One region of the Corticicoccus populi genome, then DNA from elsewhere that is predicted to be linked to it. Evidence: predicted binding sites of a transcription regulator. Region 1 holds the regulator's gene; the other holds the start of a gene.
What was found. Region 1 encodes LexA, which represses DNA repair genes until DNA is damaged. Its sites were predicted from a motif close to CGAACATATGTTCG; they were not measured.
Positions count from the first base shown of each region.

Region 1 (6,954 bases):
ATGGTTATCGTTGAGGCAATCCCGAGTGATCTTGCAGAGAAGGTTTCTGAAAAAGTGGATATTCCAATAATCGGCATCGGTGCAGGTGTTTATACTGACGGGCAGGTGCTTGTCTATCACGATGTGCTGAAGTACGGTACGGATTTTGCACCAAAATTTGTGAAACAGTACGGTGATTTTGATACTGTCGGCATTGAAGGTATTAAACAGTACGTAAAAGAAGTGAAAGATGCATCATTCCCGAGTGATGAGACAACATATAAGAAGAAGGTATTTATTGACGATGAAAACAACAGCTAGCATAGAAGAACTGCGGGGATTTTTAAAAGCGTCACAGGGAGAATCAGCACTTGTGCCGACAATGGGATATCTGCACAGCGGACATATGAAGCTTGTAGAACAGGCAAAGCGGCAGGCGGATGTATGTATTGTCAGCATTTTTGTCAATCCGCTTCAATTCGGTCCGGATGAAGATTTTGATGAATATCCGAGAGATTTAAAACGAGACCTTGCGCTTTGTGAAGCACACGGTGTCGACTTTGTTTTCCATCCGGATGTGGATGAGATGTACCCTGAAGCGCCTGAAGTGAATCTAGGCCTGAAGCATATGTCGAGTGTCCTTGACGGTATCAGCCGTCCCGGTCATTTCGAGGGTGTGATCACAGTCGTTAATAAATTGTTTAATATTATCCGTCCGGATTATGCAGTGTTTGGCGAAAAGGACCGCCAGCAGTTAATGATTGTGAAACGGCTGGTTCAGGATTTTAACCATGATCTTGAAATCATCGGTGTTGAAACAGAGCGTGAAAGAGACGGGCTCGCTAAAAGCAGCAGGAATGTGAATCTTACGATGTCAGAACGAGAAGAAGCGCCTTCGATACATGCGGCGCTTACTCACGGCCGTCAGTTAATTGAAGCCGGTCATGTAAGTACGGAAGACGTTATCCGTGAGGTGACAGACTTTATCGAAACTCGTATATCCGGTAAAGTGGACAGTATAGATATATACAGTTATCCTGATTTAAAGGAAGTCGTTAAAATAAAAGAAGATATCGTCATCTTTGCTGCGGTCAAATTCAGTAAAGCACGGTTGATAGATAATATGTTGGTGAAAAATAATGTTTAGAAAAATGATGAATGGTAAAATTCACAGGGCAGCAGTCACTGAAGCTGATTTGAACTATGTCGGCAGTATTACAATTGATAAAGATCTAATTGAAGCAGCAAATATTCTGCCGAATGAGTCTGTCCATGTGGTGAACAATAATAACGGTGAGCGTTTTGAAACATATGTTATAGAAGGTGAACGGGGCAGCGGGGAAATATGTGTTAATGGTGCTGCGGCGAGAAAAGTACAGGTGGGTGATGTGATTATTATCATCAGCTACGTGACAATTGAAGATAAAGAATCCTTCAATCACAAGCCGAGTGTCGTGATTGTCGATGAAAATAATAAAATATTGGAAAATGATTATACAGAACATCGAGGAACTGAATACACAGTTGAAAGTAATTAAACTAGAGTTTAATTACTTTTTATTAATCATCGGAGGACAAATATGTTAACCAGGATAATCATGTGTATGATAGTTTACGTTATGTTTATCATCATTCAGCCTGCTTTGGAAACATTTGATTTCAGTAAAGGATTTAATGAAGAGAATGTCAGAAGCTGGTCGGATGAATATATCATGCCGAACTATGATATGACTAAAATTACACAAGTGAACAGTGAACAGACACAGGATGTGACGTATACACTCGGCGAACCTTTTGAAGAGGACGGGAGTGTGACACTGGATTCCGAATATCAGGGCACATTCCATGTGTATGACGATCCGGGCGTGTTCCGGATGGTTTTAACGAATGACGGCAGTGTAACTGGAGTTTATACGAACAGTGATGATGTGTCTGTCGGCCAGATGAATTTTGAGGGACTCGACCGTTTGAAAGTTGAAGAAATATACGGTGAGCCGGTATCAACAATCAGTAAAGGAATGCAGCGTCTTGTTGTGGAAAATGATGAATATGATGTGTTTGATCTTGAGGACAGTTATGTCTACTTTTTCTATGATCTGCATGAAAATGATGAAGTCAGCGGCATGCTGGTGATTGATAAGGATGAACTGGATGTGAACAATGTCCTTTATAATAATCCGGATGCAGAAGAATACGAGCAGATGAATTGGTATATGTTGAATGCGGCAAGAATAGAATACGGCCTTGAACCGCTAGAGATTGATGGAGAGGTGAGTGCTGTTGCTAAAAGTCACAGTACAGACATGGCGGAGCGTGAATACTTTGACCATGATTCACCGGAAGGATCTACACTTAAAGACAGGGTAGAAGATGCGGATATCCGCTATAGACTGGCGGGTGAGAATATCGCAACAGGGCATACGTCCCCGATATTCTCTCATCACAGTCTGATGAACTCACTGGACCACAGAGTGAATATTTTAAATGCAGACTATACGCATATCGGGCTTGGCGTTGACTACAGTGATGAAGATGTACCGTATTACACAGAAAATTTTATAGAAAGATAAAAACAGCTGCAGAACATTCTGCAGCTGTTTTTTTAGTTGTCTGATTAAAATTCTCTAAACAGCCCGACCACTTTTCCAAGTACAGTGACACTGTCAAGGTAAATTGGTTCCATTGATGAATTTTCAGGCTGTAGACGGTAATAGCCGCTTTCTTTATAGAAACGTTTAACGGTTGCTTCGTCATCTGACGTCATCGCTACAATAATATCACCATTGTGTGCGATATTCTGTTTTCTTACAATGACACGGTCTCCGTCATGAATACCTGCTTCAACCATGCTGTCTCCGACAACAGAAAGTAAAAAGATTTCACTGTTATGATTGGCTGTAAAGTGTTCTGGGAGAGGGAAATATTCTTCAACATTTTCCACTGCTGTAATCGGCAGACCGGCTGTGACTTTCCCGAGAACAGGAACATGAATCACTGGAGTATGGTTCTCTTCATCCTGCATGACAATCTCTATGGCACGCGGTTTAGTAGGATCCCGTCTGATATATCCTTTTTCTTCAAGTTTTGACATATGACCGTGTACAGTTGAACTGGACTGCAGTCCGACAGCGTTTCCGATTTCTCTGACACTCGGCGGATATCCTTTATCCTGCACAGTGCGTTTGATGTATTGATAAATCTGTTTTTGGCGCTCACTGAGTTCCTTCATAATTCCTTTGCCTCCAGTCGGTGTGTTTAATTTATTTTAACATATGTCACATCGTGTGACAAACATTTGTTCGTATAGATGTTGACAGAGAACAAGTGTTCTGTTAATATGTTTATACAAACAAATGTTCTATGGAGGTTATGACATGAATATCAGTGATTTGAAGTTTTACAGCCTTTTATTTGTTGCATTAGTCGTAATTGGTTACGTTTATCTAGGACAGGCAGACGATAGAGAGAACGCATATTCTGAAGCGGATTATATAGAAGAAGATACAGCAGTTGCAGGAGAAATAGAACAAGAACCGAACAGTATAGACGGCATTGAGACCGCACAGGCAGATGAGGATTTAATGGAAAATACTCCGGGGGCGCGTGGTGTCATTCAGCTTGTCGGGATGAAAGATTAAATTAACTAAGTATGAGCATGGTCTCATGCTTTTTTTTATGGTAAATTATAAAGGAAAGGATTGAGGGATTACTATGCTTGAAAAGGATAAAATCGAACGTTTAAACCATCTTGCCAAAAAGAAAAAAGCCGAAACGATTTCGGAAAAAGAATTGACGGAACTTGAAGGCTTGAGAAGTGAATATTTAAAGAACTTCCGTTCATCATTCAGGAAGCAGGTGGAGCACACGAAAGTGATTGATCCTGAAGGCACTGATGTGACACCTGAAAAACTTAAAGAAATTCAGAGACAAAAAAACATTAGAAAATAAAGGAGTTTTAACAAATGGCATTTGACAAGACAGATCAGTTAGCAGTGAATACAATTCGTACGCTTTCTATTGATGCAATTGAGAAGGCAAACTCTGGACACCCGGGTCTTCCTATGGGTGCAGCACCGATGGCCTATACTTTATGGAGCCGTCATTTGAATTTTAACCCAAGTTCAATGGATTGGTTTAACAGAGACCGTTTTATCTTAAGTGCAGGACACGGCTCAATGCTGATTTACAGCCTGCTTCATTTATCAGGCGCTCTTGAACTGGAAGAACTTAAGGAATTCAGACAGTTTGATTCCAAAACACCGGGACATCCTGAGTTTAAACACACTGAAGGTGTTGAAATTACTACAGGACCACTGGGTCAGGGCTTTGCAATGAGTGTCGGTATGGCTATGGCTGAAAAACACCTGGGTGCATCATTCAATACTGATGACCATAAAATAGTGGATCACTATACGTATGTACTTGCCAGTGACGGCGACTTAATGGAAGGTATTTCTCATGAAGCGGCATCTCTTGCCGGTCATTTGAAACTTGACAACCTGGTTGTACTTTATGATTCTAATGATATTTCTTTAGATGGTGATTTAGATAAAAGTTTTTCTGAAGACATTAAAAAACGTTTTGAAGGATACGGCTGGGAATATTCCATCGTAAAAGACGGGAACGACCTGGATAAAATCGATAAAGCTATCGAAAAAGCGAAAAAAGCAGACCGTCCGGCATTGATTGAAGTGAAAACAGTCATTGGTTACGGTGCGCCGAATAAGTCCGGTAAGAGTGATGCGCACGGTGCGCCGCTTGGAGCGGATGAGCGTAATGCTGCGTTTGAATATTACGGTGTGAAAGACGAAGCGTTCCATGTGGATGAATCTGTCTACGCACGTTTCAATGAAACGATGAACACACGCAGTAATGAAGCTGAAAAAGCGTGGAATGAAGTACTGGAAGCATTTAAATCTGAGCATCCGGAAAAATATGAAGCATTTAAAAATGCGGTCGACGGTACGCTTCCGGAAGATTACGATAAAGATATGCCGTATTATGAAGCGGGAACTAAAAAAGCAACACGCGGTACGTCAGGTGATATGATCCAGGCGTTATCAAAATCAGTCCCTTCATTATTCGGCGGTGCAGCTGACCTTGCAGGCAGTAACAAAACAGCAGTCAGCGGCCAGGATGATTTCAGTGCAGATGATTATGCAGCGAAAAATGTATGGTTCGGTGTCCGTGAATTTGCGATGGCTGCAGCACTTAACGGTATGGCTGCCCACGGCGGTATCCGTCCGTACGGCGGAACATTCTTTGTTTTCAGTGACTACTTGAAACCTGCAGTAAGACTGAGTGCATTGATGGGACTTCCTGTAACATATGTATTGACACATGATTCAATCGCAGTCGGTGAAGACGGTCCGACACATGAGCCGGTTGAACAGCTGGCAGGCCTTCGTGCGATTCCTAATTTAAATACGATCCGTCCTGCAGACGGTAATGAATCACGCGCAGCCTGGAAGCTCGCAATGGAAGCAACAGATGCGCCGACAGCTCTGGTATTGACACGTCAGGATGTTGAAGTGACTGATGTTGAATATGATGCAGTAGAAGAAGGCGTGAAACGCGGCGGCTATGTTATTTATGACAAGGGTGATGATGCGATTATCTTTGCTTCAGGCAGTGAGGTATCACTTGCGGTAAATACGGCAAAAACACTTCATGAGCAGGGTGTAAACATTAAGGTAGCATCCATCCCGAATATGCAGGCCTTTGAAAAACAGGATAAAGCATACCAGGATAGTGTTCTGAACAAGCATATTGAAAACAGAACAGCAGTTGAAATGGCGGCAAGTTTAGGCTGGCACCGTTTCGTAGGTATTGACGGTAAATTATTAACGATTGACAGATTCGGTGCGAGTGCGCCGGGCGGTCTCGTTGTTGAGAAATATGGCTTTACTGTTGAGCAACTCACACGTACAGTTTTAGAGAAATAATATTGAAAAAGATATGAAATTAATGTAAACTGTATAGTGGTTTATGTGGAAAGAGGTGAGTCGCTTGGCAACTTGGATATGGATACTCATCGTCATTGTTGCATTAGTAGGTGGTTTGGCACTGGGATTTTTCCTTGCAAGAAAGTATATGATGGATTATTTGGAGAAAAACCCGCCAATCAATGAAGAAATGCTAAGAATGATGATGATGCAGATGGGTCAGAAACCGTCTCAAAAGAAAATCAATCAAATGATGACGATGATGAATCGTAATGCGGATTCGAAAGAAGCCAAAAAACGCATGAAAGATGCGCGATAATAATAATGAGGCACAGACTGTTTTGGTCTGTGCTTTTTTATTTAACATTATATTTATGTGAAATTATATTTAGCTTTGGGATGACAATGAGTGATATTTCAAGAAGTTCTGTGTCGTTTTATTCCAGGAAACGCTACGGATGAATGAAGTTCGCTCCAGCTGTGTCGCAACACGCTACAGGTACCCTGGAATTGTGACATCTGTGTCGTTTCACCCCGGGAAACGCTACGGATGAGTGAAGTTCACCCAATCTGTGTTGCAACACGCTACAGATACCTTGAAATTATAACATCTGTGTCGTTTCACCCCGGAAAACACTACGGATGAGTGAAGTTCACTCAACCTGTGACGGCATATCATCAAAAGAGCGTAACATCGAGAAGACTTTCCTCAATGTTACGCTCTTTTTTTGATTAAATACAAACATAATAATAGATATAAAATTTCAGTTAAATTATTATTGAATCTCAATTTTCAAACTATTACAAAATAAAATTGATATTATTGAAATGTAAATATATAATTAAGTTATAAATATAAGGGGGTACATATTTTTATGCAGAAAAAATACTATTTATTTTTAGTTCTGTTATTAACGATGGTTATTGCTGCATGCAGTGATGATTCTAATGTGGAAGAAAATACGGGCAGCGGGACTGAAGAGACAGGTCAATCGGGGGATTTGACTGTCGGTATGATGAATGAGGTTGT
Region 1 covers NZ_JBHUOQ010000001.1:179,173-186,126, forward strand. The annotation lists gene panB (3-methyl-2-oxobutanoate hydroxymethyltransferase) at 1-300, shown strand, start outside; gene panC (pantoate--beta-alanine ligase) at 284-1,126, shown strand; gene panD (aspartate 1-decarboxylase) at 1,119-1,517, shown strand; gene ACFSX4_RS01030 (CAP domain-containing protein) at 1,560-2,549, shown strand; gene lexA (transcriptional repressor LexA) at 2,594-3,208, opposite strand; gene ACFSX4_RS01040 (hypothetical protein) at 3,354-3,617, shown strand; gene ACFSX4_RS01045 (DUF896 domain-containing protein) at 3,691-3,927, shown strand; gene tkt (transketolase) at 3,942-5,924, shown strand; gene ACFSX4_RS01055 (YneF family protein) at 5,989-6,243, shown strand; gene ACFSX4_RS01060 (glutathione ABC transporter substrate-binding protein) at 6,800-6,954, shown strand, end outside.

Region 2 (6,954 bases), 180 kb from region 1:
TATGCCAATGCTGTACTCGGAATCGGAATGCTCACAGGCGGTTTGATACTTGGGAGACTAAAAAGGATAGAAAGTCCTTTAACTTTTCAAAAGTATTCTCTTATTGGATTATCACTCGTGACGATACTTTACCCGCTTCCTATTTATATATCATCGGATTTAGTCACTCATTTTATTTATATCAGTATCATGGGATTTTCTCTGGCAGTCGGTATGCAGTTTGCAAATATTCCATCCAGTATATTCATACAGCTCGTTGTCCCACAAAAAATAAAAGGACGTGTATTTTCAAGCTTATCGTTGATTTCAATGAGCTTAATGCCGCTTGGAAGTATCATTTACGGTATTTTGTATGATATGGGCGGATACTGGGTGATCAATTTAACAGCCGGTATAATATTAATATCCATTGTATTGATTAACTACACGAAACCAGTTCTAACTGAATCCAGAGACATGTACCAAAAAGTACTCAAAGAGGCAGACGAAGAACTGGAGGAAAACAGTTATGGTTCAGCAGAAACTTCTTCATAAAAAAAGAGCCTTCCGGCTCTTAAATACTTCAAATCAGACTGTTTACAAAACGAATTAATTTATCATTCATATCATCTACATTCTCTGTGTATAAATACTGGTGGCCTTCATTTTCATATGCAGTCAGTTCAACATCCTGCCCGTCTGCCTTCATCTTTTCATACATTTGAACAGATTCTGAATACGGTACACGAACATCATTTGTCGAATGGAATATTCTCAGCGGACATTTTACCTCTTCCGATTTATTGAGCGGCGCAATATCTTCAAAAAATTCATCGTGTTCGCCGATAAATCCGTATTCATATGATCTGTGGTCACGACGCCATGCCGGTGTATTTTCAAGCAGCGTTCTCATGTGGGAGATCCCGACAATATCAATCGCCCCTTTCCAAAGGTCCGGATAATGTGTCACGGCCAGCAATGTCATCAATCCGCCGTAACTTCTGCCCATAATAAAGAAATTATCTTCTGACGCGTCTTTCTGATCAATTAAATGCTGTCTTAAATAAACAACATCCTCCAACGCATCTAAACGTTTCTCCTGGTCATCGAGACCAATATAAAATTTGGAATAACCGATGCTTCCTCGGATGTTCGGCACCGCAATTTGATACCCTTCCTTATACAACCGGTAGTAAAGCTCATTAAACTCCGGTCTCGCAGAGGATTCCGGACCGCCGTGCACATGGACGATTGTCGGAATATTTTCCCCGTCCTGCTGATATAAATAATAAGGGACATCCAAATAATCAAAAGACGGGAAAGTTTGCGTGTGGGTATTTACAGGAACAGACAGTTCATGATTACCAAACAGTTTCGTCGTGTCGCCGGAGGCTTCATTGTATTGATAAAAAGCATGGGGTTCTGTCATCCCTGAATATAAAATATATAAGTTTCCGCCTGTTTCCTGAAGTGAATGAATCACACCATCTGCTTTAAAAGACAACGGTGTGAGAATACCGTTAAATAGTTCATATTTGCAAAGTTTTGAAAAGCCGTTTTTATTTAAAGTTAAATACGCAGTTTTCTTGTCATCACTTAAAAGCAGATGATCAATATCATATCTGAAAGATGTTTCTTTAATAAATGACTGTGTTTCTTTATCCACTGAATATAAATTTAAATATCCATCCTCATAATCACTCACAAATATACCGGCATTTTCTGATACTGAATGATAGTTTTTAAAACGGCCAATAGGCAGAGGTGTTTCTTTCAATTCATCATTTTCAATATTGTATATAAAGACTTCACTATCGATGTTTGTCACATTCTTGGTGAGTAAAAGCGTTTCATCTGATAATTTTTTTGAAATAGCAGTCGGTGTATCGAACTGTCTGAGAACGTGTTCTTCACCGTCATTTTTTATCAGTTCAAAATAATCACTGTCTTTATGGTTGCGCAAATAATAATAAACACCATTTATCCTAACTCCGAAATGATGATAATAATCATTTTGGTTTGTGACTTGTATCTTTTCATCTTTTTTAACTAAAGTGAGCTGTTCCCGTTCATTACCGTCAACATCTGTTGCGATTAACACGCCGTCACTAAACAGCCAGAAGTTTTTAACATTTTCTTTCTCATCAGTTACTTTAGTTGATTCACTATTTTCTAAATCATATTTAAATAGTTCCCTGAAACCTGTCTCATCACTGATATAGTATAAGGCGTTGTCATCCTTACTATGCTTCATACTCAGATACTTAATAAATTCAGTCATTTTTACACTCCTCCAATGTCCTTATATATTAAAATACCCTAATCCAATGATTTTGTCATGGTCAGGGTATTAAAATCTTTGATTTGCGATATTATTTATCTGCTAAATAGTAAAGAAAATAGTGATATTTTTATGAGATTAATTTAATGACGAATAATAATCAGCTGCAATTCTGGTTCCGACAAAAGCATTGTTTTTCACAAGTTTGATATTCGTATCCAGACTTTTTCCGTCTGTTGCTTCAACAATTTTTCCGAGTAGATACGGTGTGGCATCTTTTCCGTGAATACCATTCTTATCAGCTTCTTTGAGAGCCTCTGAAATGACTTTATCCATGTATACTTTATCCATCGCATCTTCAGCTGGAATAGGATTCGCAACAAGTACACCACCATCAAGCCCAAGTGCATACTTTGTTTTAATCATTTCAGCTATATCCGCAGTAGAAGATGCACTGGAACTCAGCTTTATGCCGCTTTCGCGTGTAAAAAATGCAGGAAGTTCATCTGTCTGATATCCAACAACAGGCACACCTTTGGTCTCCAGATACTCCATTGTCTTACCCAGATCTAAAATAGATTTTGCCCCGGCACAAATAACTGCGACGCTGGTCCGCCCGAGCTCCTCAAGATCTGCTGAAATATCCATTGTCTCTGCTGCTCCCCGGTGTACACCACCTATGCCGCCTGTAACAAAGAATTTAATCCCTGCCATGTCTGCGCATATCATGGTTGATGCAACTGTTGTAGCACCAAGTGATTTCGAAGCAAGTACTTCCGCCAAGTCCCGTCTGGAAACTTTTGTAACATTTCCGGCACTCGCAATTAATTCGAGTTCTTCGTCATTTAAGCCGATTTTTATTTTACCGTCAATAACAGCGATTGTTGCAGGAACAGCACCATTATCTCTCACAATCTGCTCTACTTCTTTTGCTGTTTTCACATTTTCAGGATACGGCATACCGTGAGAAATGATTGTCGATTCGAGCGCCACCACTGCCTGATTGTTTTGTAATGCATCCTGCACTTCCTGCTTAATATCTAAATATGTAGTCATTTTCTTTCCTCCAATTTATTTAACAATATCTCTTTATTTAAATTATGTCGGACTGTATAATCCGTGCTTACAGTTTCACGGCTGTTAATCAGACCGAGATGAATAGAACTTTCAATATCCATTCCGGACAGTGAGCCGAATATAACAGCTGCAGAAAATGCATCACCCGCACCTGTCACATCTACAACTAATTTCGATTCTTCAATGTCATACTGTTTTGTACCACTTTTACCTGCATATACTAGTGATTCTGTACTGTTTGTTACAATCACATTCTTTACACCGTATTGATTCCACATCTCTGCAGCCTGTGCCAAATCATCTGAAGTTGAAATATCTACATTAAAAAATGTTTCGGTTTCATCCTTATTTACAATTATCCACTCAACATTGTGAAGCTTCTCAGGCAGATTTTTCATCTTCGGACCTGATACAGGAACAATGACCATTTTTATATCATGTTTTAAAGAAAAAGAACATAAAAATTCAATACTATCTTTAGGAATATTCAGATCTACTATGATACAGCCTGCACGACTCAGAAGCTGCTCATTTTTCATCAGTAAATCGGGACTAATCGCATCATAGACAGCCATATCGGCAAAACCATATATCATGCTGCCTGATGAATCAATCACAGCAGTATATGAACCCGTAGACGCATTAGGGATTTTATGAACCTGATCCACATTCACAAAAGGTGAAGTCGCTTCTTTAATCATCTGCCACTCATTATCATCACCACAGGCAGTAATAAAAGTAACTACTTCATCCAACCTGCCTAAATTCTCTGCAATATTTCTGGCTACACCTCCCACTGACTTTGATGTTTCAACCGGATTTGACGTTCCCTCAATTAAATCACTGCCTACATAAAATTTTCGATCAATATTAGCTGCACCAATACAAACGATTGTCGGTGCATCATTAACCACATAGGCTTTTCCTTTTATATATTCTTTTTTTACAAGACCCGAAATAATATTTGCCACTGCTGATCTGGATAAGCCAACTTTATCAGACAATTTTTGTTGTGATATAAAAGGATCTTCCTTTATGTAATGAAAAATCATTTTTTCATTATCATTCATTAAGTCACCACCAAACATAAGTTTAAAAATAAAACATTTGTTTAAATGATAACACACTATTTAAAAAAATCAATATTTTATCAATTTAGCCTATTGATTCTTACAGAGTGGAAAACTTCCCATATTATATTAGTAAATATATTGACGATAATGATACATTATTATATTATTGATTCATGTGCTTTTGAGGTATCAGAAGCATTTTGCCTATGCCACCGTGGCGGAATTGGCAGACGCGTCGGACTCAAAATCCGATTCCCGTTAAGGGAGTGTCGGTTCGACCCCGACCGGTGGTACTAATAGAATGTTTTTAGTTCATTTAAAAACCCGAAAACGTTGATATATCAACGTTTTCGGGTTTTTGTTTGTTTCCAGTTCGTAAAGAAATACTGTATTTTGCGTCGCATTTTTTGGGGCTACGTCGCATTCTGATAATCATTGTTTTAACGTATACACCTCTTATAATACATAAAAGATATACTCACGTCTTTATTATCAAATTACAGAATATTGTACCTTAATATCTTTATAAATTACTTAGTATGAATTAGAAGACTCAAATCATATATGAACTGAATCATATAATAATCAAAGATACAAATACATCAGATCATCACCTATACATCAAACAACTTAATCAAAACCTCATAATGATGATTAAATAAAGTAAAAATCAATCATAAAAATTTTAACATAAGATATATGACTTGAATGTATATCTAATCTTCCTGCATTAGCTTAGAAACACAAAAATACCAACCGTAAATGGTTGGTATTATCTATGTAAACATTTAAGAAACATTAAAATGGAGCGGAAGATAGGATTTGAACCTATGTCTTGCTTCAGGAAGAAGCATATTCTAAACACTAAACTACTTCCGCTTAATATATGGAGGCGCCAACCGGATTTGAACCGGTGATAGAGGATTTGCAGTCCTCGGCCTTACCACTTGGCTATGGCGCCGAAAAAACTGGGCTAGAAGGATTCGAACCTTCGCATCTCGAGACCAAAACCCGATGCCTTACCGCTTGGCTATAGCCCAAAAATGGGGCGGATGATGGGAATCGAACCCACGAATGCCGGAGCCACAATCCGGTGCGTTAACCACTTCGCCACAACCGCCATGGCAGGGGTAGTAGGAATCGAACCCACATCAAAGGTTTTGGAGACCTCTATTCTACCGTTGAACTATACCCCTATCAAGGTAATGGAGGGGGGCAGATTCGAACTGCCGAACCCGAAGGAGCGGATTTACAGTCCGCCGCGTTTAGCCACTTCGCTACCCCTCCATGGTGCCGGCCAGAGGACTTGAACCCCCAACCTACTGATTACAAGTCAGTTGCTCTACCAATTGAGCTAGGCCGGCTTATAAAAAAAGATGGTTCAGGACGGAATCGAACCGCCGACACAAGGATTTTCAGTCCTTTGCTCTACCGACTGAGCTACTGAACCATAAGGTTATGTTTAAATTAATAATGGCGGTCCCGACGGGAATCGAACCCGCGATCTCCTGCGTGACAGGCAGGCATGTTAACCGCTACACCACGGGACCTGAATATAAAATTTCAAAAAAATAATTGCGGGAGGCGGATTTGAACCACCGACCTCCGGGTTATGAGCCCGACGAGCTACCAGACTGCTCTATCCCGCGATAATAAATAATAAAAATGGCGGAGGAAGAGGGATTCGAACCCCCGCGAGCCGTTAAGCCCCTGTCGGTTTTCAAGACCGATCCCTTCAGCCGAACTTGGGTATTCCTCCGTATTAAAAAATATTAAGTTAATGGTGGACCTTGCAGGACTCGAACCTGCGACCCAACGGTTATGAGCCGTTTGCTCTGACCAACTGAGCTAAAGGTCCGTATGGCGGCGGAGGGGATCGAACCCCCGACCTCACGGGTATGAACCGTACGCTCTAGCCAGCTGAGCTACGCCGCCGTGGTTAGAATCAAAATTCTTAATATTAAATGGTGGAGACTAGCGGGATCGAACCGCTGACCTCCTGCGTGCAAAGCAGGCGCTCTCCCAGCTGAGCTAAGCCCCCATTAAAATAGGTATAAAAGTGAATCTGAGTCGGGAAGACAGGATTCGAACCTGCGACCCCTTGGTCCCAAACCAAGTGCTCTACCAAGCTGAGCTACTTCCCGTTTAAAAGATACGCGCCCGAGAGGAGTCGAACCCCTAACCTCTTGATCCGTAGTCAAACGCTCTATCCAATTGAGCTACGGGCGCTTATGAATGGTGCCGAGGACCGGAATCGAACCGGTACGATAGTCACCTATCGCAGGATTTTAAGTCCTGTGCGTCTGCCAGTTCCGCCACCCCGGCATTATTTTAAATAATGGAGCGGAAGACGGGATTCGAACCCGCGACCCCCACCTTGGCAAGGTGATGTTCTACCACTGAACTACTTCCGCTTACTATTATTTTTAACTTAACTAATTTATAGAATGGTGCGGGTGAAGGGACTCGAACCCCCACGCCGTAAAGCGCTAGATCCTAAATCTAGTGCGTCTGCCAATTCCGCCACACCCGCATTCCATGAGC
Region 2 covers NZ_JBHUOQ010000001.1:373-7,326, reverse strand. The annotation lists gene ACFSX4_RS00140 (MFS transporter) at 1-534, shown strand, start outside; gene ACFSX4_RS00135 (S9 family peptidase) at 563-2,260, opposite strand; gene ACFSX4_RS00130 (pseudouridine-5'-phosphate glycosidase) at 2,399-3,316, opposite strand; gene ACFSX4_RS00125 (carbohydrate kinase) at 3,313-4,407, opposite strand; tRNA gene ACFSX4_RS00120 (tRNA-Leu) at 4,619-4,703, shown strand; tRNA gene ACFSX4_RS00115 (tRNA-OTHER) at 5,215-5,289, opposite strand; tRNA gene ACFSX4_RS00110 (tRNA-Cys) at 5,298-5,371, opposite strand; tRNA gene ACFSX4_RS00105 (tRNA-Gln) at 5,379-5,450, opposite strand; tRNA gene ACFSX4_RS00100 (tRNA-His) at 5,455-5,530, opposite strand; tRNA gene ACFSX4_RS00095 (tRNA-Trp) at 5,533-5,606, opposite strand; tRNA gene ACFSX4_RS00090 (tRNA-Tyr) at 5,617-5,697, opposite strand; tRNA gene ACFSX4_RS00085 (tRNA-Thr) at 5,699-5,774, opposite strand; tRNA gene ACFSX4_RS00080 (tRNA-Phe) at 5,788-5,860, opposite strand; tRNA gene ACFSX4_RS00075 (tRNA-Asp) at 5,885-5,960, opposite strand; tRNA gene ACFSX4_RS00070 (tRNA-Met) at 5,986-6,059, opposite strand; tRNA gene ACFSX4_RS00065 (tRNA-Ser) at 6,077-6,169, opposite strand; tRNA gene ACFSX4_RS00060 (tRNA-Ile) at 6,192-6,268, opposite strand; tRNA gene ACFSX4_RS00055 (tRNA-Met) at 6,272-6,345, opposite strand; tRNA gene ACFSX4_RS00050 (tRNA-Ala) at 6,376-6,451, opposite strand; tRNA gene ACFSX4_RS00045 (tRNA-Pro) at 6,481-6,554, opposite strand; tRNA gene ACFSX4_RS00040 (tRNA-Arg) at 6,566-6,639, opposite strand; tRNA gene ACFSX4_RS00035 (tRNA-Leu) at 6,647-6,735, opposite strand; tRNA gene ACFSX4_RS00030 (tRNA-Gly) at 6,750-6,824, opposite strand; tRNA gene ACFSX4_RS00025 (tRNA-Leu) at 6,859-6,943, opposite strand; tRNA gene ACFSX4_RS00020 (tRNA-Lys) at 6,950-6,954, opposite strand, start outside.
Region 2: ACFSX4_RS00125 (carbohydrate kinase) is a predicted target of LexA. The motif match lies at 4,419-4,432, and genes of this name have one in related genera.